DNA from 4 places in the Tumebacillus lipolyticus genome. Region 1 is predicted to be linked to each of the others. Evidence: predicted binding sites of a transcription regulator. Region 1 holds the regulator's gene; each other region holds the start of a gene.

The links. The regulator LexA, encoded in region 1, represses DNA repair genes until DNA is damaged. The targets are predictions, from matches to a motif close to CGAACATATGTTCG.
Positions count from the first base shown of each region.
Region 2: the regulator LexA is predicted to act here: its motif matches at 2,909-2,922, upstream of ACFSOY_RS03770 (YolD-like family protein).
Region 3: the regulator LexA is predicted to act here: its motif matches at 4,104-4,117, upstream of ACFSOY_RS21265 (YhjD family protein).
Region 4: the regulator LexA is predicted to act here: its motif matches at 5,047-5,060, upstream of ACFSOY_RS11680 (DNA polymerase IV).

Region 1 covers NZ_JBHUIO010000002.1:341,153-348,954, forward strand. The annotation lists gene clpP (ATP-dependent Clp endopeptidase proteolytic subunit ClpP) at 376-957, opposite strand; gene fabG (3-oxoacyl-ACP reductase FabG) at 1,162-1,902, opposite strand; gene lexA (transcriptional repressor LexA) at 2,124-2,747, shown strand; gene glnA (type I glutamate--ammonia ligase) at 2,792-4,126, opposite strand; gene ACFSOY_RS00985 (MerR family transcriptional regulator) at 4,182-4,607, opposite strand; gene ACFSOY_RS00990 (methionine gamma-lyase family protein) at 4,790-6,055, opposite strand; gene ACFSOY_RS00995 (ATP-binding cassette domain-containing protein) at 6,091-6,804, opposite strand; gene ACFSOY_RS01000 (hypothetical protein) at 6,807-7,658, opposite strand; gene ACFSOY_RS01005 (RNA polymerase sigma factor) at 7,655-7,802, opposite strand, start outside.
Region 2 covers NZ_JBHUIO010000002.1:957,722-965,523, forward strand. The annotation lists gene nifS (cysteine desulfurase NifS) at 1-994, opposite strand, end outside; gene ACFSOY_RS03755 (RrF2 family transcriptional regulator) at 1,034-1,486, opposite strand; gene ACFSOY_RS03760 (hypothetical protein) at 1,709-1,966, opposite strand; gene ACFSOY_RS03765 (DUF2225 domain-containing protein) at 2,105-2,776, opposite strand; gene ACFSOY_RS03770 (YolD-like family protein) at 2,975-3,292, shown strand; gene ACFSOY_RS03775 (hypothetical protein) at 3,585-3,740, opposite strand; gene ACFSOY_RS03780 (PhoX family protein) at 3,919-5,592, shown strand; gene tatA (twin-arginine translocase TatA/TatE family subunit) at 5,605-5,805, shown strand; gene ACFSOY_RS03790 (sulfite oxidase-like oxidoreductase) at 5,860-6,555, opposite strand; gene ACFSOY_RS03795 (ABC transporter ATP-binding protein) at 6,578-7,802, opposite strand, start outside.
Region 3 covers NZ_JBHUIO010000009.1:38-7,839, reverse strand. The annotation lists gene ACFSOY_RS14200 (M3 family oligoendopeptidase) at 1-1,500, opposite strand, end outside; gene ACFSOY_RS14195 (hypothetical protein) at 1,573-1,761, shown strand; gene aroA (3-phosphoshikimate 1-carboxyvinyltransferase) at 1,949-3,229, shown strand; gene ACFSOY_RS14185 (hypothetical protein) at 3,457-3,993, shown strand; gene ACFSOY_RS21265 (YhjD family protein) at 4,133-4,393, shown strand; gene ACFSOY_RS14175 (DNA polymerase IV) at 4,390-5,643, shown strand; gene ACFSOY_RS14170 (YolD-like family protein) at 5,657-5,980, shown strand; gene ACFSOY_RS14165 (arsinothricin resistance N-acetyltransferase ArsN1 family A) at 6,080-6,598, shown strand; gene arsC (arsenate reductase (thioredoxin)) at 6,639-7,064, opposite strand; partial or broken gene ACFSOY_RS14155 (ArsB/NhaD family transporter) at 7,079-7,802, opposite strand, start outside.
Region 4 covers NZ_JBHUIO010000006.1:7,785-15,586, reverse strand. The annotation lists gene ACFSOY_RS11705 (ABC transporter permease) at 1-508, opposite strand, end outside; gene ACFSOY_RS11700 (ABC transporter ATP-binding protein) at 480-1,445, opposite strand; gene ACFSOY_RS11695 (anti-sigma factor family protein) at 1,524-2,729, opposite strand; gene ACFSOY_RS11690 (RNA polymerase sigma factor SigX) at 2,726-3,268, opposite strand; gene ACFSOY_RS11685 (hypothetical protein) at 3,404-3,781, opposite strand; gene ACFSOY_RS11680 (DNA polymerase IV) at 3,830-5,026, opposite strand; gene ACFSOY_RS11675 (YheC/YheD family endospore coat-associated protein) at 5,135-6,235, opposite strand; gene hslO (Hsp33 family molecular chaperone HslO) at 6,438-7,334, shown strand; gene cysK (cysteine synthase A) at 7,426-7,802, shown strand, end outside.

The DNA of each region.
Region 1 (7,802 bases):
CCTCATAATCGATCACAAGATCCTGTACGAGTGTCGCCGTCTTCGCGCCAAACAGGAACAAAATGCCCGACTCCATCACTTGCGTATCTCTGTGTGTTGGCTCATCCAGAGCCAATTTATAGGTAGGACCGCCTCAGCCCGGCAACACATAGATGCGCACGCCCAACTGCTCGCCATCCTTTTCGGCCAGCATTTCCTTCATCCGCTCCACCGCAACGTCGCTCACATCGATGATCATTTTGTTCTCACCTCACTTTGAGTGTAGCACAATCTCACCGCAAGATCAGCTTCCTGCCTTGCCCGAACCTCGCTCCTCAGGAAGACGAAAAGACCACCGCAAGCGGTGGATCCGCTCACGGTGGTCGGTGTGGTGCCTTACAGCTTCTCGATCACCTTGTCGATCAAGCCGTACTCTTGCGCTTCCTGGGCTGACAGCCAGTAGTCGCGATCCATGTCGGACGCCACTTTGTCATATGGCTTGCCGGAGCGCTCAGCAAGGACGGTGGTCAACAGCTTTTTCGTGCGCAGCATGCGTTCCATTTGAATCTCCATGTCGGACGCTTGCCCCTGTGCTCCACCGAGCGGCTGGTGGATCATGATCTCTGCGTTCGGCAGTGCGATCCGCTTGCCATCTGCGCCTGCTGCCAGCAAGACAGCTCCCATCGAGGCTGCCATGCCGAGGCAGATCGTCGATACATCAGGTTTGATGTATTGCATCGTGTCATAGATCGCCATGCCGGCAGACGTCGAACCGCCCGGTGTATTGATGTAGAGATGAATGTCTTTGTCCGGATCATCAGCCGCGAGGAACAGCAACTGTGCGATAATCGAGTTGGCCACGTTATCGTTAATCTCGGTACCTAAGAAGATGATGCGATCTTTTAACATCCGTGAGTAGATGTCATAGGAACGCTCTCCCATGCTGGTTTGTTCCACGACGTACGGAACTAGATTCATCAGTATGTACCTCCCTGTCGATGCGCGAAACTATGTAGCAAGGCTTTGCAGCACAACCATTTATCTGGAAAAACGACCTGACAGGTTGCCCCGTCGCATTTCCCTGTTCACCTCGCGCTTTTGCAATACTTTGCGCATCGTAAAAATATAGTAGTACGTTCTTCAATCTTTGTCAAAATGAGACTGCTGTGCCGATCGATCCGTTCAGAAGCTCAAGCCTCCATCGACAGACAGCACCGCACCATTGATGAAGCTCGCCTCATCTGATGCCAAAAACAGATAGGCGTTGGCAATATCTCGCGGTTGACCGAGCCTGCGCAACGGCGTCTGCTCCTTCATCAGCTGCAAGACCTTTTCCGGCACCTTTTCGGTCATCGCCGTCGCAACAAATCCCGGGGCGACCGCGTTGACCCGCACACCTTTTGGCCCGAGCTCTTTCGCCCACGTTTTGGTCATCCCGATCACGCCCGCTTTCGTCGCCGCATAGTTGGTCTGGCCGACGTTCCCGTACAGAGCGACGACAGACGCCGCGTTTAGAATCACGCCTTCCCCTTGGGCGATCATCACCCCTGCCACCGCTTGCGTGCAGAGAAAGACGCCGGTCAGGTTGATCCCGATCACCCGTTCCCACTGTGCTTGTTCCATCTTGACCAGCCAACCATCGCGCGTGATGCCCGCGTTGTTCACCAGAATGTCGACGCGGCCGAAAGCTTCGACTGTGCGCGTAACGAGCTGGTTCACATCGTCTGCAGCCGATACGTCCGCTTTTACAAAATGCGCCTGTGCACCGAGCGCTCGAACCTCTTCGACTGTCGAGGTTCCGCTGTGCTCATCAAAGTCGGCAATGATCAGCTTCGCACCGTTTTTGGCGAACAGCAGCGCCGTCTCTTTTCCGATCCCGTTTGCCCCGCCGGTGATGATCGCAGTCTTATCGGCTAACCGCATCTGCCACTCCCCCTTGCATTTATATGTTGATGCTTTGATTATAGCACGACCTTCTCACATGCGCGGAAACTGTCCGAACGCTCGCCAGCATTGAGAAAATAAGAACTTACGTTTGTATCTATTACCAACCTGTGGTATAATTCTTTCAACAATCAATCTGCGAACATATTTTCTCATTCTGATAACCTACTCATACCCTGTAGTCGAGGAGTGTATTTGACATGATAAAGCTATCGAAGCGTCAGCAAGAGATCATGGAGTTCATCAAGAGAGAAGTAAAAGACAAAGGGTACCCACCGTCCGTTCGCGAGATTGGCGAAGCGGTCGGTCTCGCTTCCAGTTCTACCGTGCACGGCCATCTGGCACGCTTGGAACAGAAGGGGCTGATTCGCCGCGACCCGACCAAGCCACGAGCGATCGAAGTGCTCGACTTGGATCAGTCGACCGACTCTCGCTTTGAATATTCGACTGTGATGGCGCCGATCGTCGGCCGCGTGACCGCAGGCACGCCGATCACCGCGATCGAAAATGTCGAGGATTATTTCCCGCTGCCGACCCGTTTTGTCGGTGACAACAACGTCTTCCTGCTAAACGTTGTCGGAGAGTCGATGATCGATGCGGGCATCTATGATGGCGATCTCGTGATCGTCCGCCAACAGGCGACCGCCCTGAACGGCGAGATCGTCGTAGCGATGACCGAAGATGACGAAGCGACCGTCAAGCGGTTTTATCGAGAAGCTGATCATATCCGCCTGCAACCGGAGAATCCGACCATGGAAGCGATGCGCTATGCAAACGTTTCCATCCTCGGCAAAGTGATCGGCGTTTTCAGAGAGATCATGTGATTGAACGATAAAAAGCCCCGTCCATCGGACGGGGCTTTTGCTGTTTAGTATGTGGTCAGGTACTGCGTGCGCTCCCATTCGTGAACGGTCGTGCGGAACATATCCCACTCGATTTGCTTCGCTTCCACAAAGTTCGCGATCACGTGCTCGCCGAGCGCTTTGACGATCACCTCGTCAGCCAACAGCTCATCGATCGCCTCTTTCAGCGAGGAAGGCAAGGAGTGAATGCCAGCTTCGAGACGCTCTTCTTCGTTCATCACGTAGATATTGCGGTTCACTGGGTCTGTCAGCTGCAGTTCGCGGCGGATGCCATCCAGACCTGATTGCAGCATCGCAGCCAACGCGAGGTACGGGTTGCACGCCGGATCTGGGTTGCGCACCTCGATGCGGGTGGAAAGACCGCGCGATGCCGGAATGCGAACGAGCGGCGAACGGTTTTTCGCAGACCATGCGATGTAGCAAGGCGCTTCATAGCCAGGAACCAGACGTTTGAACGAGTTGACCGTCGGGTTGGTGATCGCAGTAAAGCCGCGAGCATGCAACAGCACGCCAGCCAGGAAATGTTTTGCCGTCTGAGACAAGCCCAGCTCATCCTTGTCGTCGAAGAACGTGTTCACTTTGCCGTTGAACAGGGACAGGTGGCAGTGCATGCCCGAGCCGCTGATGCCAAAGATCGGCTTCGGCATGAACGTCGCGTGCAGGCCGTGCTTGCGAGCGATCGTTTTCACCACCAGCTTGAAGGTCATGATGTTATCTGCTGCGGTGACAGCATCTGTGTATTTGAAGTCGATCTCATGTTGGCCAACAGCGACTTCATGGTGAGAAGCTTCGATCTCAAAGCCCATCTCTTCCAGCGTCAGCACGATCTCACGGCGGCAGTTTTCACCGAGGTCGACCGGTGCGAGGTCAAAGTATCCGCCTTGGTCGTTCACCTCAGTCGTGATGTTTCCTTGCTCGTCAAGCTTGAACAGGAAAAACTCCGGTTCCGGACCTACGTTCATCGTGTCGAAGCCCATCGCTTTTGCCTCTTCCAGCGCGCGCTTCAAGGTGGAGCGCGGGTCGCCTGGGAACGGGGTGCCGTCCGGCATGTAGATGTCGCAGATCAGGCGGGCTACCTTGTAGCCTTTCTCTGTCTCCCACGGGAAGATCAACCAGGTGTTCAGGTCCGGATACAGGTACATATCGGACTCTTCGATGCGAACGAAGCCATCGATGGAGGAACCGTCAAACATCATCTTGTTGTCCAGCGCTTTGTCAAGCTGAGACACCGGAATCTCTACATTCTTGATGACGCCAAGCAGATCGGTGAATTGCAGGCGGATATACCGCACGTTCTCTTCTTTCGCCATGCGTTTGATGTCTTCTGTGCTGTAGTTCATTTCTGGTTCTCCTCCTTAGGCTCCACCCTCATAGGAATGAATGCTCTATATTGTTTTAGTGGAAAAACCGCGACAGATCGCCAGCATTAAACGGGTTGTGCCCCTGCATGCCCGGACGACGCAGCATTTCCTGTTTCAACCTTTCGCGAAGCTCGCGATCGGTCAGATCGCGTTTCGCATCTTGAGCCACTCTCTCCGCCTGTTCTTTCTTTGTATCAGGCAGGAGGCTTGAAGCGGTCTTGGCAGGCCCAAGCACCGTCTTGATCCCTGCAATATTCAGCCCTTGGTCGATCAGCCGCTTGACTTCGAGCAAGCGTTCCACGTCATTAAAGGAAAACAATCGTTGATTTCCTTCTGTGCGCGCCGGCTGTACCAAGTTATGTTGCTCATAGTAGCGAATTTGCCGGGCAGTGAGATCGGTTAGCTTCTGGACGATGCCAATCGGAAAAAGGGCGAGATTGCGTCTGAGTTCATCGTTCATTCACATCAACGCCTCTCCTGTGATAGCCATATTATATGCCGTGTCAAGGATAGGTGTCAACGCATGTAAGGAAATCTGACATAGATTTTTTTCTGGCTCACCGGCCAACAGCAAAAGACCATACTCAAAGCGACTGACGTCACTTTTAACATGGTCTTTTCTGATGTTCCGTATGACAACTGTTACAGCAGTCCTTTCTCTTTCAGCGCTGCAACTGCAGAAAGCACAGCCACTTTCGCATGCGCATAGGTCAGACCGCCCTGCAGATAGCCGATGTACGGCTCGCGAATCGGTCCATCGGCAGACAGTTCGATCGACGAGCCCTGAATGAACGCTCCTGCCGCCATGATCACCTCATCCGCGTAGCCGGGCATCGCCCACGGTTCCGGCTTGACATGCGAATCGACCGGGGCTGCCGCTTGGATCGATTGGCAAAACGAGATCAACCTCTCCCGCGTGCCGAGCTGAACCGCTTGGATGATGTCTGTGCGCGGCGCTGTGGAGGCTGGATGTGTGACCAATCCGAGCTCTTCGAATAGCGCAGCAGCAAAGACGGCACCTTTCACCGCTTCCCCGACCACGTTGGGTGCCAAAAAGAACCCCTGGAACATCGTGCGGTTGGTTCCGAGCATCGCGCCCTGCTCCGCTCCGATGCCAGGCGCCGTCAGACGGCAGGCAGCGCGGTGCACCAGATCGGCGCGTCCAGCTACATACCCACCGCTGTGCGCCAAGCCGCCGCCAGGATTTTTAATCAGCGAACCGACGATCAGGTCTACGCCCACTTCTGTCGGTTCACGCCGCTCCGTAAATTCGCCGTAGCAATTGTCGACGAAGACGATCACATCCGGCTTGATCCCTTTGACGAAGCGCACCATCTCCCCGATCTGCTCGACCGAAAAGGAGGAGCGCCACGAGTAGCCCGCCGAGCGCTGAATGCCGATCATCTTCGTGTTCGGTTTGATCCGCTTTGCAGCGAGTTCGTAGTCGACCTGATCGCCTTTTAGCGGCACCGAGTCGAAGGAGATACCATACTCTTTCAACGACCCCTCCCCCGACTCTCCGCGGACGCCGATCACCTCTTCCAACGTGTCATACGGCTTGCCTGTCAGGTAGAGCAACTCATCGCCTGGGCGCAAAACACCATAGAGCGCCAGCGCGATCGCATGCGTTCCCGAGACGATGTGTGGGCGAACCAATGCAGATTCTGCTCCGAACGCTTTCGCATAGACGCGCTCAAGCACTTCTCGACCTGCGTCGTTATGGCCGTACCCGGTCGAAGAGGCAAAATGAAAATCGCTCACCCGCTCCTCTTGAAACGCTTGGAGCATCTTCGCTTGGTTGTAGACGACCGTATCGTCGATCAGAGCAAACTGTTCGGAAATCTTCTTTTCAATCTTGGCGGTGAGCTGAAGCCAAGTCGGATTTTGTAAGAGTTGCAACAAGGACAAAGCACGTCTCTCCCATCTCTAAAACGTCCTTTTCACTATACCATAAAAAATCGGTGCAGATCTCCTAGCGACTGAACGGTTCCACTCGCTCTCAACGCACCACTTTCGATCACCATCACATCGGCTGTCCCCAGTAGATCGATCTGTTCAATCTGGTGTGTGCTGATGATCACGACCGAATGTTGCGACAACCGTTGCAGCAGATGGCGAAAGTAGAGCATCTCTTCTAGGTCTAGATGTTCGAACGGCTCATCCAAGATGCAGATCGGAGGGTCGTGAATCACCGCTTGAATAAGTCCGACCTTTTGCAATTCACCCCCGGATAGATGGCGGAGTTTTTTCTTGCGCAGAGAATGCAAGCGAGTGCCTGTGATCATCTCTTCGACTCGACTTCTCACCCGCGAAGGGGGGATACCTTTATGGATTGCCGTATTTTTTATGAATTGTTCAACCGTCATTTGCGGATAGCCGGTGAACTCTTGAGGCAAATAGCCGATCAATCTGCGCACCTCTTCGATTGATAAAACTTTCCGATGCCTTCCCAACTGTGGTTGTATGCTCGACTGAGTGAACAGAATCTCCCCGCAACTCGGCGGGATCACTGTGGTCAGCAATTTGAGCAACGAGCTTTTGCCAGCTCCATTGCGGCCGATCACAAAAGTGACCCCCGTCGTAAAGGTATGTTGAATCTGATCTAAGATCGTCATCGATCCGATGCTGTACCCAACGCTCTTTACCAGAATCCGCATGTTCAAACGCTCGTTCCCACCCATCGCTTTTTGTTGTAAAAGAGACTGAGCAACAGCAAGATGATCCCGAATGCTACCCATCTGGATTCAAGAAAATACAGATCACCAGGTGCTGAGAACAGGTCGAAGACTTTTAAATGTTCATGAAACAGCACCTCAATCGACCATACCAAGAGACAACAGCCGATCGCAGCTTTTGTAGACAACAAAGTGGCAATGACGAAACAGGTGACACCGAAAAATAGCATTGGAATCGACCATGACAACAAAAGTCCACCGATTGATGCGCTTTCTGAACCGATCAGCGATGCCAATGGTACAGAAACGATCATATGAAATCCGACCACGAGTACAAAGCGAGCACTCAATTGTTGCATCAGGGTGTAAGCGCTCAACTTTTCCAAGATTTCCATTCCCTCATTTTTTGGCCAAAAAGCATAGGAGACCGAAAGAATCATGATCAATGTTGTTAAACTTACCCATTTGATCAGCACGAAGATTGGAGGCTCAAGCGGCAGGTATGTGATGGTGCCGACTGTTGAAAGAGCCATCAGCAACGCTGTCAACAGCCAGCTGCGACCTCCATATACGTTCCACTGAGCAAGGAAGAGGTTGCACAACTTGCGCAGTGTCAGTCGCTCCCGATGATAGGCTTCTAGTTCAGCCCGCAATGCTGTCTGTTGCGGAGCTACACTTGCTTTTACGCTAGAAATAAGCTGTAAGCTCTGCTCCAAAGTCGGCACCGGAATCGTGAATCTTTCCATGCGTCCGCTCCAACTGCGCTCTAACTCTTCTAGTTCTTCCTCCAAAACCTCTTCCTCTTCAAGCTCAAAAAACGGATTTTGATCCTTCACCTTCTACCCACCTCCGCTCGTATGTCCTCTTCTCGCAAGATGCACTCCAATTTTTTTAACCCACGGCCGACTTGCGTCTTGATCGTATTGATCGGTAAATCGACGACTGAGGCAATCTCGCTATACTTCAAATCTTGATAGAAG
Region 2 (7,802 bases), 620 kb from region 1:
GATCGAGCGAGCCGGAGGTGCAAGCAGAGCCGGAAGAGGCTGCGATGCCCTTCATATCGCAGGAGAGGAGCAGCGCCTCACCCTCGATGTACTCGATCGAAACGTTGACGTTGTGCGGCAGGCGCTGTTCACGCGGACCGTTCAGGCGGGTCTCTTCGATCGAGCCGAGGATGCCGTCGATCAGCTTGTCGCGCAGGGCGGACAGGCGAGCCGACTCCTGCTCTCGCTCCGCGACAGCCAGTTCGATCGCGACGCTCAGGCCGACGATGTTTGCCACGTTCTCAGTGCCCGGGCGAAGCTTGCGCTCTTGACCGCCGCCGAAGTACAGAGGCTGCGTGCGCACGCCGCGGCGCATGTAGAGGACACCGATCCCTTTCGGACCGTAGATCTTGTGGCCGGAGAGCGCGAGGAAGTCGCAGTTGATCGCCTTCACATCGACCGGGATCTTGCCGACCGTCTGCACAGCGTCCGTGTGGAACAGAATCTTGCGCTCACGGCAGATCGCGCCGATCTCTTCCACCGGCATGATCGTGCCGACTTCGTTGTTGCCGTGCATGATCGAGACGAGCACCGTGTCGTCGCGAAGCGCGTTTTTAAAGTCGTCGACCGAGATGCGGCCATCTGCGTCAACCGGCAGATAGGTCACTTCGAAGCCTTCCTTCTCCAGCGCTTTAAACGCATCGAGAACCGCGTGGTGCTCGACGACGGTGGTGATCAGGTGGTTGCCCTTTTTCTTGTTCGCGCGGGCACCGCCGACGATCGCAATATTGTCCGCTTCCGTACCGGAACCGGTGAAGACGATCTCTTTCGGATCGGCGTTGATCGCTTTTGCTACCTTTTCACGAGCTTCTTCCATCAGCTTGCGAGCCGGTCGGCCAAATTGGTGAATCGAGGAGGGGTTGCCATACACCTCTTTGAAAACATGCATCATCGCATCGAGAACTTCTTGGCGGACCGGGGTGGTTGCCGCATGGTCCAGATAGACTTTACGCAAAACTGTCATCTCCTTCACAACTATGTCTAACTTGGTTGGTTACTTGCTTGACTCCTTGTGCGTATAGAGCTTGGCGCTGCCTGTGACGATATCGTGAAGCGTGATGTCGTCAAGGACGGCAACCATAGTATCTCGTAACTTCTCCCAGACGACCTTGGTCGTGCAGTAGTCGGTCTTGGAGCAACAGAGCTCCGCGTCCTCTTCGGAGGAGTGCAGACACTCGACCGGCGCGATCTCGCCTTCCAGCACTTTGACCACCTGGCCGACGTTGATCTCCTCAGGAGGACGACCCAGCCGATAGCCACCGCGAGCACCGCGTACACTGGTGACGAGCCCTGCCTTTCGCAGCTCGACAAAGATCTGCTCCAAGTATTGCTCGGGAATCTCTTCGGCAGAAGCGATCTGCTTAATCGGCGTCGGGCCTTCCTCCGCTCTTTGCGCTAAATAGGTCATCGCCATCAGGCCGTAATGACCGCGCGAAGAAAGCTTCAATGTACGCACCTCCTTTGGAACAAGCAGATATCCGCCTGCGCATACCACTAACTAATCTTGACCATATTGGTCAGGATTATGTGTAAAAACAAATCAGGAACTCGCAAAACGAATCCTGATTGATTTGGTCAACATTATTATAGGCATGGGTAGCACCTGCTGTCAAGGCATGCCAAGGCCAAAAAACTGCGTTGTCAAGACCCAACTGAGAAAGATTTTCAATTATTTCGCGTCATCTTTTTTCCGGTTGTCGATGATGACCGGAGCTGCCACCACCGTAGCGTGGCCTGTGCGATTTTCATAGCGCATCAGCTTCTCCACCGCAGGTTCGGCGAGCAGATCGATCTCGCGCTGAATCGTTCGCGCCAGATCGAACTTGCCAGCTCCTTCTAAAAACTTCCCGACCTCCCAAAGATCGTTGTAGCGCTCAATCTCCTCGCGGTTCAACAGCCCGCGCACCTGCACGCTGATCGGTCTCATCCAGCACCCACCTTTTGTCCAAATCGAAGAGTTGTGCCAAACGACGCGTTCCACAAGGCACTGCCGCCGCTCTTGACGGCAAAAGTCGGATCGACCTCACCTCTTCTGACTGCATTATAGAAGATTGTCTTCGCGCGCTCAACCTGACATCTGCTGCGGCTCTCGCATCAGCGTCCACTGATCGCGAGCCAGCTTCGCATACTTGGGCAGCGACTGCTTATCTTGGATCACCTGGTTGAAAAAGTAGATCGCTTCCTTCTGCTGGTTCAGCCGGCGGTGCAGTTCGCCGATCAGATAGGTGATGCGGCCGTCCGCCCCGATCGTCCGGTCATGCTCGTAGGCGTTAAAATAAAAGTCGAGCGCATGGCGCAAAAAGCGCTCCTCCTGCACCGCATCGCCCTGCTCTCGGTACAGCCAGGCGAGCTGCAAGCACAGGCCGCCGACCGTTTTGGCCGGCTCCTCCATAAACTGTGCGCAGAACACCGCCAGCTTGAAGGAGGTCATCGCCTCCTCGATCGATCGCACGTTGCCAAAATCGCGCGGCATCCAGCGGGTCACCACTTTCTGGCGATAGCGCTCTCGCTTATAGGAATTGATTCGCGGCTTGGTCTTATCCATATAGGAGAAGCCGCACATGCCGCATACATTGATCGTATAGTAATTTGGATTCACCTGGCGATAGGTCGCGTAGAAGTCACCTTCAACACTCTGCGCTTTTACCGCTTTGGATAGGACTTTTTTCGTAACATAAACGTGAGAACAAAGCGGGCACGTAATCTTTCGGTCATAGAGCACATCGGTCAGAATCATGCGATCTCATCCCCACTCATGCAGAATATAGGACTTATGTCCTTATCTTCTCATGAATGACAGCGTTCGACAATATACTCTTCTCGTTGACAGCGGCGAGTGTTGTTTTTTACAAGCAGATCGGTTAAAATAAGAACAAGTGTTCGTGTTCATTTTTATACTCGTCTACCGTACTATTTTATGCAAGGGAGCGATCATATGAACCGAGGAAACAAGATTTGGGATGATCAGCAGACGATTTCGCCTGAATTCGGTGCGCATCTCGCAGAAGGTGGTGCTTTGCCCCACAGCGTGCAAGTCGCGACCCGCGACCCGCAGGAAGAGATCGAGCACCGTGTGCAGGAAGCGATGATGCACTGCCGAGCACTGCGATTTGTCGTCGGAGAAGTGGACGGTGAACATACAGTGGAGGGACGAGTCGTCAGCTACACCCCGGATACCCGGAGCATGCAGATCAGCAACGAATGGGGGGAGTTCCTGCTCCCGCTCCAAAATATCGTGCGCGTGCTGTGTTGATCATAGCCCAAGTGAGGTTCGAACCGATCGGTGCGGGCGCTTTCATCCGGCAGATCCGCTGATGCTCGCCAACTCTTGGTACACGCTTTTCCCAGCATTCCCGCTCATGGTATACTGATTGTGATAGCTGGGAAAGGAGCGCATCACATGAATCAGAAGATCGTTCGCACCGTCTCCCTCGTGCTCGCAGTGGCGATGGTGGTCTCACTCCTCTATTCGATTACCTATAGCCTGCTGTAAGGCAGTATGATACTGCTTCGTCCGCCCTGTCCGTCGCCGGTCAGGGCGGATTTCATTTGCACAGCGCCGCATAGGACAAGCCGATCAAGAATCCGAATCCCAGCACGTCTACCGCCTGTGAGCCAAATAGAGATTTCACCACGAACAGCACCGCGATCGAAATGATCGAAACGAGCATGCCGAGCCAGATCTTTTGCTTGCTTTTCATCCCCACCGCCTCCGTCAGTTTCCATCCTACCTCTCTTATACCCAGATCGCGGACGATCCACACATCCCATTTTCACAAATGCGCAATAGTTGTTTACAAGATTTTGACCCCTCCTCAATCACAGTTGATTCGTTTTCCATTACCCTTGAGTTGTAGAACATATTGGAGGGATCGACAAATGGAAACGATGAACCGTCGCAAGTTTTTGTCCTATCTTGGCACCGGCTCCGTGGCGCTGGCAGCCGCTTCATCCGGCCTTGGCGTGCTGACGAGCGAAAAAGCAAAAGCGGCGACTGCCGACCACCTGTTCGGATTTAAGACCAACAAAGTATCCGGCTATTTCAAACCGATCCAACATTCCAAAGAAGATCAACTGCTGCTCCCGAAAGGATTCAAATATGATGTGGTCGCCGCATACGGTGATGTGATCAACGCTGCTGGCGACACGTTCGGCTTCAACAACGACTACACCGCCTACTTCCCGCTCAATGGAAAGAACTCAGACAAAGGTCTGCTCTGGGTCAATCATGAGTACACCAACCCGATCTGGGTCGAAGGACAGCCGGGATCTGGCGGCTATACGAAAGAACAGCTACATAAGTTGCTGTACAACCAAGGCGGCTCGATCATCGAGGTCTACCGCAGCCAAGATGGGACGTGGAAGCTCGATAAACGCTCTCAATATGCGCGCCGCATCACCGGCCTCACGCCGTTTGAGCTGACCGGACCTGCGAAGGGATCGAAAGCGGTGGGAGGTGTCAGCAAAGTGCAGGGCACCTTTGCCAACTGCTCTGGCGGCATCACCCTGTGGAACACCGTCCTCTCCTGTGAGGAGAACTTCGAAAGCACAGCAGAGGCGGCCGGGCTCAATCAGACGCACTACGGCTGGGTGATCGAAGTCGATCCGTTCCATGCGGAGTGGCAAGTGCGCAAACACACCGCGCTCGGTCGCTTCCATCATGAGAACTCGGCGATGGGATTGGCGAAAGATGGTCGCATCGTCGTCTACATGGGCGATGATGAAAAGGATGCCTGCGTCTACAAATATATCTCCAAAGGCAAGTTTGACGCGGCGAAGGAAAAGGCGAACTCCGCGCTGCTCGAAGAGGGCACCCTCTACGCCGCCAACATGAAAAAGGGCGCCTGGATCGCGCTGACCATCGAAGCGGTACAAAAGGCGCTGTCCGCACAAGGCTTTAAAGCACCCGCGCTGATCAGCAAGACGGTCGAGAAGCTGAAGGCGCAGTTCCAGACGCAAGCGGACGTGCTGGTCTATGCGAACGAGGCGGCGCTGATTCTCGGGGCGACCCCGACCGACCGTCCAGAGGATGTTGAGATCTCTCCGTTTGACAACACGATCTTCATCGCCCACACCAACAACGACAACCACGGCAACATCCACGGTCACATCACCCGCTTCTTTGAGCAGGATGACGATCTGGGCGCTCTGGAGTTCGACTTTGAGATCTTTGCGGCTGGCGGTCGCCAATCTGGCTTCTCCGCGCCTGACAACCTGTCCTTCGACAGCAACGGCAACCTGTGGACGGTCACCGACATCTCCGGATCGTCGATCAACAAAGGCGTCCACGCTCATTTTGGCAACAACGGGCTGTATGTCATTCCGACGATCGGCCCGAACGCCGGAGAAGCGATGCAATTCGCCTCCGCTCCGCTCGACGCCGAACTGACCGGACCGTTTTTCACGCCAGATGAGACCACCCTGTTTCTCTCCGTTCAGCATCCGGGCGAACAGACGAAAGACATCAAAGCTCCGACCTCGATGTGGCCGCACCGCCCGGGCGATTCGATGCCTCGACCAGCTGTTGTCGCCATCACCGGCTTTAAACTGTAGGAGGGAACGCACATGCTCACCAACATCGGAATCCCCGGCTTGATCTTGATCATCATCATCGCCCTGATCATCTTCGGTCCATCCAAGCTGCCTGAGCTCGGCCGCGCCTTTGGCAAGACGCTCTCCGAGTTCAAATCTGCCACTCGCAATCTCGTGCATGGCGAGGATGAGGAAAAGGACAAGCAGGAGAAAAAACAAGAAAAGCTGGCCTAGCCATCAGCAAAAGACCCTGTCTCGCGCGACAGGGTCTTTCCCTTCTTCGTAGCGTTAGGATGGGTCAAGCTCGCCACCCTGCGCTTTCTTCTGCTCGTGCAGACGAATTCGCTTCGCCACCTGCTCATAATACTCGTCTGTGTTCTTCACGCCGCGATGCCACTCTGGGTCATCTCGATAGCGCTGCTCAAGCCACGGATCGGCGTACAGATGATACCCGCGCTCCTCCCAAAAGCCTGGCACATCCTCCGCCACAAATTCGATCCCGCGCACCCACTTGGCGCTCTTCCAAAAATAGAGGTGCGGCACGACCAAGCGCAGCGGCCAGCCGTGATTGGGCGTCAAGGGCTCCCCATCGTGCGAATGGGCGAACAGCACATCGTCCATCAGCAGATCGGTCAGCGGGAGGTTGGTCGTCCACCCTTCCTCCGCGTGAATCACCACAAATTTCGCTTTCGGCTTCACTGTGACCAGTGCCATCACATCGCGAAACGAGATGCCCTCCCAACTGTTGTCGAGGCGCGACCAGGTGGTCACACAGTGGATGTCAGACGTTGACCGGCAGGCAGGAAGAGCTAACAGTTCGTCCCACGTCAGCACCTTCTCCTCCTCCACGAGGCCAAAGATCTTAAAATCCCACAGATCGAGATCGACCCTCGGCACCGTCCCCGCGTGCAGCACCGGCCATTTTTCGGTCAGGTGCTGGCCGGGGGGAACGCGGTCGCTCACGTCCTTCCCGCTCATGCGCATCACTCCCTTTCCTGCTTTTTCCCTATTCTATCCCGTTTGGATCGCTCGATCCCTGTTCTGCTTCAAACTGCTTGCGATAGAGGCTGGCATACATCCCATCCCGCTCCAGCAACTCCTCGTGCCGACCCGCTTCGATCAGACGGCCAGCTTCCAACACCAAGATCTGATCGGCCGCCAAGATCGTGGACAGCCGATGAGCGATCACCAGCGAAGTTCTCGACTCGTTGCTCATCAGCTCTTCTAACGCCTGCTGGATCAGATGCTCCGAATGCGAGTCGAGCGCTGAGGTCGCCTCATCGAGAATCAAAATTTTCGGCTCCTTCAAGATCACGCGCGCGATCGCCATCCGCTGTTTCTCGCCACCGGACAGCTTGTGCCCGCGCTCCCCGACGATCGTGTCATACCCTTCTGGCAGCGACGTGATCAGATCGTGGATGTAGGCCGCTTTCGCCGCCGCAACCACTTCCTCATCGGTCGCGTCCGGCTTGCCGTAGCGCAGGTTATCGCGGATGGTCGCATGGAACAAGAACGTCTCCTGCGTCACCATGCCGATCTGCTCACCGAGCGATTTCAAGTTGAGATCGCGCAGGTCATGACCGTCGAGCAAAACGCGCCCATCGCTCGGATCATACAGCCGCGGGATCAGGTTGGACACGGTCGTCTTGCCCGAGCCGCTCGGCCCGACCAAAGCGACCACCTGACCTGGCTCGATGGCGAACGACAGGTCTTGCAGCACATCTCGTCCGTCCTGATAACGGAAGGACACCCGATCGAACGTCACACGGCCATTCACCTGATCCAGCTTGATCGCATCCCGCTTCTCCACGATCTCCAGCGGCAGATCCAGGTATTCGAACAACCGCTCAAACAGCGCCACCGAACCTATGATGTTCACCTGAATGTTGGCGAGCGCCGCCACCGGCCCATACAAGCGGCTCAAGAAGGCGGTGAAGGCGATCACCGTCCCGAGCGTCATGCTCTCGCCGACCACCAGATGCCCGCCATACCAGTAGATGATCGCAGGTCCCGCCGTCGAGATGACCCCGACAAACATAAAAAACCAGCGCCCGATCATGCTCTGCCTGATCTGCAAGCGCATCAGTTCGCGGTTGATCCCTTCAAACTTCCGCGTCTCGTCCTCCTGCCGCACAAACGCTTTGACCAGCAGCGCCCCCGACACAGACAGCGTCTCCTGCATCAGCGAGGAGAGCTCGCTCATCCGCACCTGCGTGTTCTTCCGCGCCTCA
Region 3 (7,802 bases), on a different contig from region 1:
GTGGGGCTGCAAAATCCATTGGTAGGGATGATAGCGGTCGTACACCCCGTCATGCGCGTGGCGCTGCGACTCGACCATCAGCTCCGACAGCCGGGCTGCCTGCACGATGCCCTTTTTCCGCTCTTCATAAAAAGTGCGCTCAAATCGATACGCGCCGTACACGCCGAGCACCAACATGATCCCTCGTCCGAGCTTGTCGGCTAACATCGCAGCTTGAATCTCCTGTGACTCCGCTCGTTCGATCGCCGCATCCATCACGATCAGCTCGGCAAAGGTGGACGCCGTCTCCGCCAGCGACATCGGATAGTCCTGGGCAAAAGCGGGCAGCCCGTTCAGCACGTCGTTGTGGTAGCCGTGACCTAGCTCATGTGCGAGCACGAGCATGTCTGACGCTCGCCCGCGATAGTTCATGTACACGCGCGACTGGCGGCGGCGGAAAAACGGGGTGCAAAAGCCGCCTGCGCCTTTATCCGGTCTGCTTTCCGCTTCTACCCACCCGCTTTGAAAACAGGCTTTCGCAAAATCGGCCATCTGCGGCGAGAAGGCGCCGAACTGCTCGACGATCAACGCGGCAGCCTGATCGAACGGAATGTCTGACGTTGCGGCAGAAAACGGGGCGCCGCTGTCTGGCATGATCAGATCCTCCAAGCCGAGCAACTCCCCCTTGCGCTGCAAAAAGGGCGTCAGGCGATGGCGATTTTGCTCCACCGCTTTGAACATCGCATCGAGCGTCGCTTGCGAGAGCCGGTTGTGAAAGAGCGGCTCCTGCAGCACCGAGTCCCAGCCTCGTCTGCCGTACAGCGCGAGGCGGAAACCGGCCAGGTGGTTGAGCGCTGCTGCGAACAGCTCTTCTTCTCCTTTCAGCTTCTCTTCCAGCGCATTTAACATGCGCATGCGCACATCGCGGTCTTTATGGCTGAGCATCCCCCAGATCTGGCCTGTCGACAGTTCCTGCTGCTCACCGTCCAGCTCGAACGGCACGCGAAGTCGATTTTGCAGCGCGCGATACAAGCCCGCCCACGCGTGATACCCGTCGGCCGACAGCTCGTTGACCAGCAGTTCCTGTTCTCCGCTCAAGCGCACGTTTACCCGCTCGCGGCGCTCATCCAAATAAAGCCCGATCGAAGTGAGCTCCCCATCGAGCAACAGATCTTCCCATTCGCGCTGCGGCACCAAAGCCAATTGCTGCTCCAATCGGATCATCAGCGCCTGATGCAAGGCACGCAATTTGGCGACTTTGCCTTGCAGTGCCTGCACCTGGGCATCCCCACGGTGCTCATAGGACAGGCAGTACACAAACATGTCACACTCGGTCAATCGACTGCCCAGCTCCTGCAAGCTTATAATCAATGCTTTCAGCTGAGTCGAATCTTGATAGACAACGACCGTCTCGGACAGCAGGTCATGCAGGCTGGCAAGTTCTTCGGCAAGCTCTTTTGAGTCCTTGCCGCCGGAGAAGATGTCATCTAAGTTCCAATTTTGAGACAATTCTATGTGCATGAAATCAGCCCCTCTCTCATTTCAAGCATATACCAATTGGAACAGGTCAGCTTGAATCGGGAGAAAGTAGGTATGACGAAAATGTTACAAGTGCACACTCGCAATCGCATCTCGCAAGCTGCGTCATTGTACAGCGAACTGCATCTGTGCGCGTTGCAGGAAGATCTGCAGGTGTTCAGCTCCACGTGTGAGGTGGAACAGAGCGGCACGCTCGTGCAGGTCGCCGCTGTTTGGGCGGAAAAGGACGGGCTCGCTTTTTGACGATCAACGATTCAAAAAAGAACGACGATCGATGGTGAGCAACCGATAGGAATGGTAAGATAAGAGATGAAGAAACGTTGCCGCTTTTGAGCAGAGATGAGCTGAAAGATCGAGCTGAGATGGAGCGCCTTTCAAAAGTTGTTTCGTTTTTCGACAGGAAGGACAGAGGAGGCAACAGACGATGGATATGGTGATTCAACCGGCGGAGCGAGTGCGAGGCGCCGTGACAATTCCGGGGGATAAGTCGATCTCGCACCGGGCGGTGATGTTTGGGGCGTTGGCAGAGGGCGTGACTTCTGTGCGCGGCTTTTTGCCAGGCGCGGACTGTTTGAGCACGATCGATTGTTTTCGCAAGATGGGCGTACAGGTGGAGCAGGTATCGGCGACAGAGCTGCGGGTGAACGGAGTTGGATTGCACGGGTTGCGCGAGCCTGACGATGTGCTCGATGTCGGCAATTCGGGCACGACCGCACGCCTGATCCTCGGCATTTTGGCAGGTCAGCCTTTTCACAGCACGCTGACGGGAGATGAATCGATCAGACGTCGCCCGATGGGGCGTGTCACCAACCCGCTTCAGGAGATGGGCGCAAAGATCGATGGCAGAGCGGGCGGCAAGCTCGCTCCGCTGTCGGTGCGCGGTGGCGGGCTGCAAGGCATGAAATACGTTTCACCGGTCGGCAGCGCGCAAGTCAAGTCGGCGATCCTTTTGGCTGGCCTGTTTGCGGACGGCACGACAGGCGTCAAAGAGCCGGAGCAGTCTCGTGACCACACGGAGCGGATGTTGCGAGCTTTTGGCGTTCCGGTTGTCGAAGAGGATGGCTACACCGCCGTCCGCGGCGGCTCATCGCTCGTTGCGACCGAGATCGAAGTGCCAGGCGATCTCTCGTCGGCCGCTTTTCTGCTGGTCGCCGCTGCGATCTTGCCAGGCTCCGATCTGACGCTGCGCGGTGTGGGCATCAACCCGACGCGCGCCGGCATCTTGGAGGTGTTGCGCGAGATGGGGGCGAACATCGAGCTGTCGAACGAGCGCCTCTCGGGCGGCGAACCGATCGCCGATCTCCGCGTGCAAGCGGGAGCATTGCGAGGGATCACCGTGTGCGGCACGCTGATCCCTCGCCTGATCGATGAGATTCCAGTGCTCGCCGTGGCCGCCACGCAGGCGGAAGGCGTGACGGAGATTCGCGATGCGAAGGAACTGAAGGTCAAAGAGTCCAACCGTATCGCCACCACCGCCGCCGAACTGCGCAAGTTTGGCGCGCAGGTGGAAGAGCTGGAGGATGGCCTTCGCATCGTCGGTCGCACCAAGCTGCGAGGCGGCGCGGTGGTGCAGACGCACCATGACCACCGCATCGCGATGGCGATGGCGGTCGCGGCACTCGCGGCAGACAGCCCGGTGACCATTTGCGACTGGGAGTCGGTCGACGTGTCGTTTCCTGGTTTTGCCGAACTAGTGCAAAATATCAGATAATTGCTTGACAACCTCTATGGGGTCGAGTATGATGTTGCCAAGAAGCTTTAGTTCTGGTTTCTCTCCACTCCTATCATAGTTTGCCTGCTCCAGTTCGGGAGCAGGTCTTTTTTTGTTTGAAAGCGATTTCTCGATGATCAGCAGCAGCGCGCAAAGATTGTACGTCTTTTGTGGCCAAGCGCCGAATAGAATGAAGGTGAACAAGTGCCACGCAAGGGGGCTTTCGCGTGAGAAATCTGAAACTGTTTTATCACACGGTGACCGCTCAGGTTGTGATCATCCTGTTTATCTTAATAAAGATCTTGCTGGTGCCCTTTCTGATCTGGACGTTCCTCGGCACCTCCGCTTTGGCGATGGTCGTGCTCGACGTGTCCACGATCGTGCTCGGCACCGCCTTGGCGCTTTCGATGGGGATGGTCGGCTACTATCAAGCGCGCTTTTTTTCCCACGATCGACCGCTTGCGGATGCGCTCCTGTACATGAGCTTCGTCCACGGCCCGGCCGCTCTGTTCCTCTTGTACAAATGGGGGAACGGCGCCGCCTGGGACACCCATCTGCTCCTCTTTTTTTCCGGTTGGCTGTCGATGTTCTCACATCCGATGAACTTGGTCGGCTTCTATGGCCAATGGGTGGACGGTGTGGCGCTGCTGGCGATGGCCGGTTGCTATCTGCTCGGCGTGTTTCTCTTCCATGATGATCAGCGTCATGAAAATGTGCAGGGCGTGGATTTCCAACAGCTTCGGGTCAAAGGTCGCTTAAAGTGATGTTAAATATGGAACTGATCATATATAAATTCCACTGTACCATATCTGTCGATATGGTACATTTTTGCTTTGCATAACGCTTGAGTGTTCGAGTATACTTTAAAGAATACAGAACATATGTTCGAGGTGGTGGAGAAAGATGTGCTCGATCACTCTGATTCACAAGGTGATTCTCCTCGAGAAGTTAGAAGAGCAGCTACGGGACGAAACGAAAAACTTGAGAAGTGAACTTCGCGAAAGGAACTTGCTTCTGTTGGAACGAGAAGAGCGAGATCACGATATTTTTGTCCTGTTTACAGAGAACGAGTATCGGCGCAAAGTGTACTTCATGCGACCGATGCTCGATGCGGAGCAACAGGGCATTCTGGGGTGCTACCATCTGGGAGCTGAGCGGCAATGAAGCTGATCTATGGCCTGATCGACATGCAAAGTTTTTACGCTTCTTGTGAAGTGGCCGCGCGTCCCGAATATGCGTGCCACCGGAGGGAGCAAGACAGCTTGAGCGATCCACCGCTCGTCGTGGCAGGAGACCCGGAGCGGAGGTCGGGGATCATTCTGGCGGCGACGCCGACAGCAAAAGCGCAAGGGGTCGAAAATGCGATGCGCCTTGGCGAGGCGCTCGGGATCGCCAACCGCTTGGTCGTGGTCAAACCGCGGATGCAACTGTATTTGGAAACGAGCGCCCGCATCCAACAGGTGGTGCAAGACATGTTTCCGCTCTATGAACAGTTTTCGGTCGATGAGGCGTTTTTTGCTTTTCCTTATCCTTCCCAACTGTTCACCGACCCAGTGGCTGCGGCACAAGAGCTGAAAGGGACGATCTGGGATCTGTTTCGGATCAGGTGTCGCATCGGCCTTGCCCCGAACAAGTGGCTGGCCAAAATGACGAACAAGCTGGCCAAAAAAGACCCTTCTGGCGTTGTCTGGTGGACAGAAGAGGACATCGAGACAAAACTGCACCCGCTCTCCGTTTTCGAGATGTGGGGGCTGAAGAAGCGGGCGCAGGTGCTCCATGATTTCTTTGGGGCGAGGACGATCGGGGATGTCGCGCAGATTCCGCTCTATGATTTGCAGCACAAGTTTGGCGTGTGGGGGATCGTGATTCATCGCTGGAGCCACGGACAGGATCACTCGCTGATCAACCCTGATTCGTACGACGCGCCGCACAAGGGGATCTCGCACCGGACGACACTGCCGCGAGATTTTTACAAGCGCGACGAGGTGGCAGTCGTGATCCGCGAGCTTTTGGATGAAGTGTGTCGTCGCACGAGAGATCAAGGGCAGAAAGGGCGGCGGATCGGGCTCTGCCTCACCTATGAAAAGCTGAAAGGCGGCTTCTCCAAAGCGAAGACGCTGACCGCGCTCACCGATCAACCGAAAGATTTATATCCCCACCTGATGTGGCTTTTCGACCGCTGGTGGGATAAGAGCGGGGTGCGGGCGGTCACCGTCTCGCTCGAACTGCTGCGCCACTCGAACACGCTGCAGTTAGATCTGTTTGAAGATCTGACGAAGCAGAGGGAGTTGACCCGCACGGTAGATGAGATCAAGACGAAGTTTGGCGAAACGAGCATCATGCGCGCGGCCAGCTTGAAACAGGCGGGGCAACTGCTTGAGCGGAGCAAGAAAATCGGCGGTCACTACATGTAAAGGGGGATTTCGGATGCGAATTGTGGATGGCAACATTTTTGAAGCGATGCGGTTGGTGCTGCCCGAGCATCGGGAGGTGATGAAGCGCGAGGCGGTGGCGGCGAGGAGAAGAAAGATGCCGGTCGTGTCTGAAGACGCTTGGAGCGAGATGGAGTATGTGCTGCAAGAAGCTTTAGAATATCAGCTGCCAGTCGCTGTCTCCCTGTTTCACCCGCTGGAAGACCGAGTGCTGATCGGCGTGCCTTCGACGAGAAACGGTGGGCTCTTTCTGCAGACAGCAGAAGGAGTGGATCGGATCGAGATGAGCAAAGTGCTGAACATCATTGCTTGCGAATAACGGGGCGAACTGTTTGGTGAAATAACAGCTTGTAAGAAGCGAAAGCATTGAGCAAATTTGATAGCTCTGTATAAAATTAAGTTGAAAATTTATACTTCCATGATTGAGGTGGCCACTTTGATACTCATTCGCAAAGCCCGAGTAACCGACTTGAAATCAATCCTTGTAATCTATAACCAAGGAATCGAAGATCGTATCGCGACTCTGGAAATCCAACCGAAGGATTTAGCGTACATGGAATCCTGGTTTGAAACTAGGCAAGGACGTTACTTTGTTCTAGTTGCCGAGGTGAAAGGTATAGTTGTTGGGTGGGCGTCAGTAAACCCATACAATAGCCGTACCGCATACAGAGGAGTTGGTGATCTCTCTGTATATATCGATCGGGAACATCGTGGTCGTGGAATCGGACAAAAGCTGTTACAGGAACTTGAGCAGACAGCTCAAGAAAACGAATTTCATAAACTCGTTCTTTTCACCTTCCCTTTCAATGGTCTTGGCCAAGGTCTTTATCGCAAGGCTGGCTTTCGTGAGGTGGGAGTATTTCATAACCAAGGAGTACTCGAAGGCAAGTTTGTAGATGTCGTGGCGATGGAGAAATTGCTCAACACTGATTCATAAGATCAAAAAAGGTCCTCATGGCGAGGGCCTTTTCCTATCGTTATTCACCATGTTTAGCAAATCGGATGATGCGTTCCTCAATCTCGTCACGTACGCGTTGGAAGACGGCCCATTTTTCTGCTTCCGTTCCTGTTGCCTTGGCTGGATCGTCAAAGCCCCAATGGAACCGGGTCACATTCGGAGGCGTGATCGGGCACTTATCACTGGCATCGCCGCAAAGAGTGATCAGGAAAGCTGATCGTTTGACTACTTCTGGATCGATGGTGTCCGAAGTCTGGTTCGAGATATCGATCCCTTTCTCTGCCATCGTTTTGACAGCATTCGGGTTCAGACCATGTGCCTCGATGCCTGCGCTGCGAACCTCGTATCTGTCACCCAGATATTTCTTTCCAAAACCTTCTGCAATCTGGCTGCGGCAAGAGTTCCCCGTACAAAGAAAATAGATGGTTTTCTTAGAAGTTGACATATGATCCCCTACCTTTACTGAATGAGAGTCAACCAGAAGTATAAACCGATGAGCGTGATGAAGAGCGTCGGAATGGTCAACACAATACCAGTTCGGAAATATTGCCCCCAGGTGATCACAACACCTTTGCGGGACAAGACGTGCAGCCACAACAAGGTTGCGAGTGAGCCGATCGGGGTGATCTTCGGCCCTAAGTCGGACCCGATGACATTCGCATAAATCAAAGTTTCTTTGATGATGCCAGTCGTGGTGATCCCATCGATCGCTAAAGCATTGATCATCACGGTCGGCATATTGTTCATGATGGAAGACAAAGCTGCGGACAAGAATCCCATTCCGATCGTGGCGGCGAACAATCCGCGGTCAGCAGCAGCTTGAACAACCACTGCCAGAAGATCTGTTAGACCCACGTTGCGGAGTCCGTAAACCACAACGTACATGCCAATCGAGAAGATCACGACCGTCCAGGGAGCATCTTTTACAATGCGCATCGTCTCGATGGCTTGGCTTTGGCGAGCTGCGAGCAAGAAGATCAGAGCCGCAACACCTGCAACGATTGAGACTGGGATGCCGAAAGCTTCACTGAAGAGGTAGCCTGCTAACAGCACGCCTAAGATGACCCATGACAGGCGGAACAGCTTCAGGTCTTTAATGGCTTCCTGCGGTTGTTTCAAATGAGCCAAGTCATACGTTTTCGGGATGTCATTGCGGAAGAAAAGGTAAACTATTGAGAAAAAG
Region 4 (7,802 bases), on a different contig from region 1:
TCAGGGGGAGGGTTAGAAACAGGGAGCCCGCTTTGGCAAACTGCTCGAAGCTGAGCGTGATGGTCAGCGCACCGCCGAACAGCTTGTTCATCAAAATGACGCCGCCGAAGATAAACAGCGAGTAGAGCACCAGCAAGCTGCCCAGCCCGATAAATTTACCGAGGATCAGATCGCGACGCTTGATCGGCCGCGCGAGAATCGTGTCGATCTGGTGGCTTTCGATCTCGCCAGACACGCTGCCGACCGTGGAGAGCGTCGTCAGCAAGATCGTGATAAAGTTGGCAAAAAAGAGTCCGATCGAAAGAATTTGGGTGGCAAACATCGACTTTTCCATCAACAGCTGGCCGATGTCACCGCCGAGAAAGCTTAACTGTTCTTCCAGCTCTTTGGAGGCGTAGTGGTTGGCGACGCCAAAAAAGATCAAAAAGGCGATCGTCATCAGCAGGGCGATCAGAAAGATGCGCTTATAGAGCGTTTCTTTAAATGACAGTTTGGCGATTGAGAACATGCTCTTGCTCCTTTCGGTTCACCCAGTGCAGGAAGACATCTTCCAGATGCGGTTGGATCGGCACCAGCTCGTACAGCATCACACCCCGCTGGCTGAACAGATTGACAAGCTCAGGAATCTGGTCGTCCCCCGACAGTTGGAGCAGGAATCGCTGCGTGTTGTCCTCCGCCGAGGAATCGACCGGCTCCCAAGCGCGGATCAGCCCGTCGAGGCTGTTCAGAATGCCCTTGGTCAGGCCGGCAGCCCGTATCTGCACTCTGGTCTGCGCCTCTGTCAGCTTGCGCCATTCCCCTTGGACGACCAGTTCGCTTTTGTGAATGATCGCCACATGGTCGCAGATCGTCTCCACCTCGGAGAGCAGGTGCGAGTTCAAGAAGACCGTCTTGCCTTCCCGTTTCAATTCGGACATCAGATCGCGGACCTCCCGACGCCCGATCGGGTCGAGCGCAGAAGTCGGCTCGTCGAGGAAGATCAGATCGGGGTCGCTGATCAGCGCGCAGGCCAGACCGATCCGCTGCTGCATCCCTTTGGAGAACTTCCGAATCTTCCCGTCCGCTCTCCCGGCCATGCCGACGCGCTCGATCAGATCGTCAACGCGCTTCTTGCGCAGATGGCGCGGGACTCCTGCCAACTCTGCGTGCGTCTCCAACAGCTGGCGGCCGGTCAGCCAGTCCTGATAGCGAAACAGCTCGGGCAGATAGCCGATCTTGCGCTTGGTGTCGATATCGCCGATCGGTCGGCCCATCATCTCGGCACGTCCGCTCGTCGGGTGAATCAGCCCGAGCATCGTGCGGACAAACGTGCTCTTGCCTGCGCCATTTGGCCCGATAAACCCGAAGACGACGCCGCGCGGCACTTCGAGGGTGATATTTTTACAGCCCGCTCTTCCGTCATACTGTTTGGTGAGATTCCATGTCTGAATCACGAGGTCGCTCATGAGTAACTCCTTTCCGTGCAGAACAGAACAAGAGCAAACCGATTGGCGGCTGCTCTTGCTCCCATCTGACGTTCGCTTCTAGAGGCTGTTGGCGATGCTCAGCAGTTTAGCTTTCAGCTCTTGATCTGACATTTCAGCTTGGAAATAGAGGGAGATGTTGTGAATCTCTCCGTCCGCTTCCCACATCAATGAGGCGCTGTTGCCATACTGCTCGGGCAGGAACAGACCGCTGTTGCCCTTTACTTTAACATCTTCCGCTTTCTTCTTGCCTTCGAAGAATGGAATCGGCAGCGTGGTCTTCCAATCTTTGATCGAAGAGAGCTGTGCGCTGACTCCTTGCGGCAGGAGCGGCGAGGCGAGAATCGTCCGGCGCAGCTCTTCCACATCCACATCGGCCGGCACGTTGAGCTTCGGCGAGCTGAACACTTTGTAGTTGATCCATTCGCCATTGTTTTGCCCGAACTGATAGCTGGTCGTCTTCGGGAAGGTCAGCGCAAAATGCTTGTCGTTCAGCTTCTCGTCAAATTTTACGCCTGCGTTCAGCTGGGCCAGCATCTTGTTCGCCTTGTCGGTGTCCAACTGCATGTTGATCGTATACTCAGGCTGAATGCCACCATATTGGAACTCATAGCCAGCAGGGAGAGTGATCGGGGAAACACCTGCCGCTTTCATCCCGTCCAGCGATTCGAAATTTTGCTGTTCGCGAGTTTCATCGACCCAGAATTTCCCGAGCCCGCTGATCGTCTTTTCGCCGATCTCGTGACCGGAGAAGAGCTGTCCGATGCTCTGCAGATCCTCTTGGGTGACTTTGACCATCTCCACTTTGTTGACGCGGAAGATGGAGAGCAGTCCGTCTGCTGCCGCTTGAACTTGCGGGATGGTCATCACCGAGACGACCAGTGCGGCCGCCGCCGTGCCTGCGATCCATTTTTGATATGTTTTTGCCATGCTAAACCAGCTCCGTTTCGTTTGGGGTGGGGTTGCAATCGTTTCGATCGGCCGGGTCGGCTCGATCGCTGCGCTTGCACCAGCTGTGCGCTCGCGCAGTTTCGCTTCAAAGCGCGACCAAGCTTGCTCGACGTCGATCTTCGCCTCTTCAGGAAGCGGGGCGAAGCTTTCGGCGAGCGCCTCATCCGCCCAGGCGGTCAGGCGCTTCAGCTCAAGGAGGGCTTGGCGACAGAGGTCGCACTGGTCGAGGTGAAGGGCGAGCTCCTTGCGCTCTTGGCGAGAGAGTTCGCCGTCGACATATGCTTGGATGCGTGCTTCTTGTGGACAGTTGTTCATGCCTCAGACCCCCTTTTTCGTTGATAGAGATCTCGAAATTTGCGTCTGGCGCGGGCGAGCAACGTGCCGACCGAGCCGGTATCGACCGAGGTTGCTTCGGCCAATTCTTTGTAGTTGTAGCCGGAGTATTTCATCATCAGCAAGGTGCGATCGCGCTCCGGCAGAGAGAAGATCGCCTCGCGAACCGCTTCGATCTCCTCCTGATGGAGCCAGCGGTCTTCAGGTGATGGTTCCACTTGCGAGCTGTGATGCGCCTGCTCTTCATCGCGGGCATTGCGCCTTTTCTCACCGCGCAGATAGTTGTAGGCGGCGTAAATGCCCGCTTGCATCAGCCACCCACCGATATTTTCAATGAGGCGAATGTCTTGATCGTACAGTTTCAGAAACACCTCTTGGGCGAGGTCTTCTGCTGCCGACTGATCGCGAGTGATGCGCATGATCTGCCGGACAACCTGCGGGTAGTAGGTTTTGAACAGCTCTGGAAATGGCGGAGCGGTATGGGAACTCGGTCGTTCTGCCATGCGTGCGATTCCCTCCATTCTGCGCCTCCTTTCATCGCGGGCTTCTATCTATACGAAACCGCCCGAGCGGCTTTTGTGACAGCAGCGATCAAAAAAAGAAGCATGACGCGATGTTTTCTGCGCGTCATGCTGGAAAGCGAACCGATTCGTGCGCTAGGCCACATAGGTAGAATAGCCGAAAAATCCACCGAGGATGCCGGCGATCCCGATCGCTCCCAGATAGAGGCGAAGCAGATTGGTGCGCTCTCTCGGCGGCAGGCTGTCTTTCAGCGCGGTGATCGACTGCGAGTTGCGGATGATGACGAGCAGGGCGGCCAGCGTCCCGACGACAGCAAAGAAGCGAGTGAAGCTGAGGTCGAAATAGGTCAGGAACAGCGCAAGGAAAAGCCCGCCGAGGCTGATGCCGTAGAGATACTTGTCCAACTCCGGCAACGCGTTCCGCTTGGTGCGCACGAGGAAGGTGTAAAGGTTGAGCAAAAGTGCCGCAATCAACATAAATTGAAACATCGTAGCTAACGTATGGGTTGTCATCGCATATCTCCTTTATTATCAGAATTTTATATCTATTAGTATACAGGATTACATGTCCTCGCGCTTGATCAATCGTGCGCGCGTGACGATGTTTTCGCCAAATTTGTCTTTCAGCAGGTCGACCGTCTTCGAAAGCTCCTCCTGTTTTGGGTCGGGGGCGCGAAAGCTGAGATCGTCGAACAGGCTGAGCTGCTCCGCATGCTGTTGGTCGTCTGCACAAAGCCCGCTGACCGAGACGCCGATCAGCCGGATCGCATCCTTTTTCGTGAGCGCGCACTTGGCGAGCAGTCGTTTCGCCACCTCGTAGATCGTCTGTTCCAAATGGGTGGGTGCAGGCAAGGTCTGGCTTCTGGTGATCGTGCGAAAGGGGGCGTAGCGCAGCTTCAGCGTCACCGTCCGCCCTTTCACACCTTTGCGGCGCAGGCGGCGCGCCACCTTGACCGCTTGGCTGAGCAGCGTGGTTTCGAGGAAGGCGATCTCCTGCACATCTGCGGCGAAGGTCGTCTCGTGACCGACCGATTTGACCTCATGCTCCGGCTCGACCGGTCGATCGTCGAGGCCGTTCGACAGCCGATAGATGTGATCGGCAAAATCGCCGAGGTGGATGCGCATGCGCTTCAGATCCATGTTGGCCACATCGCCGATCGTCTTCAGCCCGAGGCGCTGCAGCTGTTCGGCGCTCTTCTTGCCGACGCCCCACAGGCGGGTGATCGGCAGGGGGTGAACGCGATGGAGCAGATCCTCCCGGTTCAGCAGGACGAGCCCATCCGGCTTTTCCAGATCGGAGCCGAGCTTGGCGAGATATTTATTGTAGGAGATGCCGACCGACGCGCTCAGGCCAAGCTCGTCGCGAATGTCCTGCTTCAGCCTCCTCGCGATCGTCAGGCCATCCCCGAACAGGCGGGCGCTGCCGGTGACGTCGAGAAACGCCTCGTCGACCGAAAGACCCTCGATCAGCGGCGTATAGCGTGCGAGGATGTCAAACATCTGACGGGAGACGGTGCTGTATTTTCTCATGTTCGGGAAGAGAAAGATGCCGTCCGGACAGCGGCGCTGCGCCTCTGCGGTCGGCATGGCGGAGCGGACGCCAAACACCCGCGCTTCATAGGAACAGGTCGAGACGACACCACGCCCGGACGCAGGTCCGCCGATGATCACCGGGCGACCGCGCAACTCCGGCTGGTCGCGCTGCTCGACCGATGCAAAAAACGCATCCATATCGAGATGTAATATCGTTCGCTCCATCCGTTTCACCTCCATGTAATCGAACAAACGTTTCTATTTCTTCAGCATAACAAAAAAACCGTTTCGACTCTAGGGCGAGACGGTTTTTTCTTCCAAGCGCTGAAAGGGTCAGAATTTCTGCCGATCGGATCGGAGCGGCGGCACAGCTTTTCTGCGCGGCGGGGCGATCGTCGTGCAGAAGGCGAGCAGATGCTGATAGGCCGCTTTGCGATCTGCCATCGACAGCGCTTGGCGGCCAGGGCGCGGGTTGATGTCGAGCGGGTACAGCTCGCCGTCGGTGGTCAGCCCGATGTCGATGCCGAGAAAGGCCAGCGTGGGTCGGATCGGTGTCAGCGCTTCGGCAGTGAGGATGGCGACCTGTTCGATCTGCTCGCGGGTGGGCATGTTCAGCCGCCGTTTGTTCATCTCCGCCTCCAGCCAAGAGAGCGGTTCGATCCGTCCGCCGCGCGCGAGGTTGGTCACCGCTTGCCCCGCCTGCCCCGCTCGCGGCACGGTGGTCACCGGCCGCCACCTCCGCTCTCCATCGCGAAAGAGCACGACGCGCAGGTCGATTTTGCAACCGCCGACCTCGACGAGCGAAACGCCTTGCTGAATCAGGTGCGGCGTTCGCTTCAGCTGCGCGGCGATCAGCTGGAGCAGCTGAGCTCGGTCGACGGTGCGTCGCTTTTGCTCAGCGATGGTGAACAGACCGTCCTCAGCTCGGGAGATGCACAGCACGCCTTGCCCTTTCGAACCGCGAACCGGCTTCAAAAAGACGCTCGGGTAGCGCGTCAGCCAGCCGATCGCCTCCTCCGCCCGCAGCAAGGAGTCGGTCGCCGGCAGATGAGCGGCGAGGGCAGGGGAGTCGGACAGGGCGCGCCAGACGCCGCGCTTGTCGGGCAGGCGCGGGTTGAGCACCGGGATGCCGCGCGCTCGCAGCGATCGCTTGAGCGCTGCGTACTGGGGATCGAGGCGTGCGATGTGCACAAACACCTGGTCGACGATCAGGTGCGGCAGCTTCGTTCGGCCGTACCACCAGGAGCCGTTCGCTCGCTGCCGGAAGCCCGACACGCTGTTCGCGCCAAGCGCCATCTGATGCGGGTGAAAAAACAGGATGGGGATCTCCGCCTCGCGCCCGACTGCTGACAGCAGCTCCCACGTGGGGGGAAGTCGTGTGGCGGTCGGCCGCGGAAGATCGGTCGTCATCAGTCCGAGCAGAGGTTGCTCCAAGGGGGTCACCTTCCACTGTAGCGTTTTCACCTATCGTATGAAGCGCGATCGCCATCCGTCTCACTCTTTTGCTGCCGCTTCGTATACTTACAACTGGGGGAGGATCATGCTAACATAGAGTAGTGTTTGGAGATGTGCAAGTTTTACCATCTGCAGTTCGGTGTGTTCAGCACCGTTTTCAGCATTGAGGAGGAACGACAGAATGAGCGATTATTTGGTACGCGCAACCGCACTCGACGGCAAGCTTCGCGCGTTTGCATGCATAACGACGGAGATCGTCAGGGAGCTTTCCGATCGCAACAAGGCACTCGCTTTGGCAAGCGCCGCCCTCGGTCGGACGGCGACGATGGCTGCGATGATGGGCGTGATGTTAAAAGGCAAGGAGACGGTCACACTGCAGATTCGCGGGGACGGCCCGCTCGGGCGCATCGTGGCGACGGCAGACAGCGAGGGCCATGTGCGCGGCTATGTGGACAACCCGCTGGTCGAACTGGCTCCGAAAGATGGCATCGTGTTCGGCGATGTCGAAAAGCTGGATGTCGGCGCAGCGGTCGGCGATGGTTTTCTCTATGTGATCAAAGACTTGGGGATGAAGGAGCCGTATATCGGCTCCGTGCCGCTGGCGACCGGGGAGATCGGGGACGATTTCCTGTACTACTTTGCCCAGTCCGAACAGACTCCGTCTGCGCTCGGGCTTGGCGTTCTGGTCGGGAAGGATCAGGCGGTGACTGCTGCGGGCGGCTTTTTGCTCCAGCTGCTCCCAGGGGTGTCGGACGAGGATATCGACTACATCGAAAATCAGATTCGCCAGTTCCCGCACATCACTTCACTGCTCGTGCAGGGATACACGCCAGAGGAGATCTTGAAGCGGTTGATCCCAGGCGACATCAACTTCAATGAAAAGGTCGAGATCGGCTTCCGCTGCGACTGCTCCCACGAGCGGTTTGCCCGCGGTCTGCTGTCGCTCGGCGCGGCGGAGCTGACCAAGATCATGGAAGAGGACAAGCGGGCAGAGCTCGTCTGCCACTTCTGCAACGAGGTCTACCAGTTTGAGGAGGCAGACCTGCTCGAACTGATCGCCGAGGCAAAGAGGGATTGACAGAAAAAGGTCTCCCGCGCTACACTATGAGTAACAAATATCGTAAATCCAACTGCAATACTTGGCTATGGATTTAGGGGAGGTACAACCAATGCGCGTGGCAAATAACATTGCAGAACTGATCGGGCAGACTCCGATCATCAAATTGAACACCATCGGCGGGCCGGACGATGCGGAGATCTATGTGAAACTGGAGTCGTTCAACCCGGGCGGCTCGGTGAAGGACCGCATCGCCTACTCGATGATCGTCGAAGCGGAAAAGGCGGGAGAGATCAAGCCGGGCGATACGCTCGTCGAGCCGACATCGGGCAACACCGGTATCGGGCTTGCGATGATGGCGGCAGCAAAAGGGTACCGAGCTGTGCTGGTCATGCCGGACACGATGTCGGTCGAGCGTCGCAACCTGCTCCGCGCGTACGGGGCAGAGCTGGTGCTCACTCCGGGTGCAGAGGGGATGAAGGGCGCGAT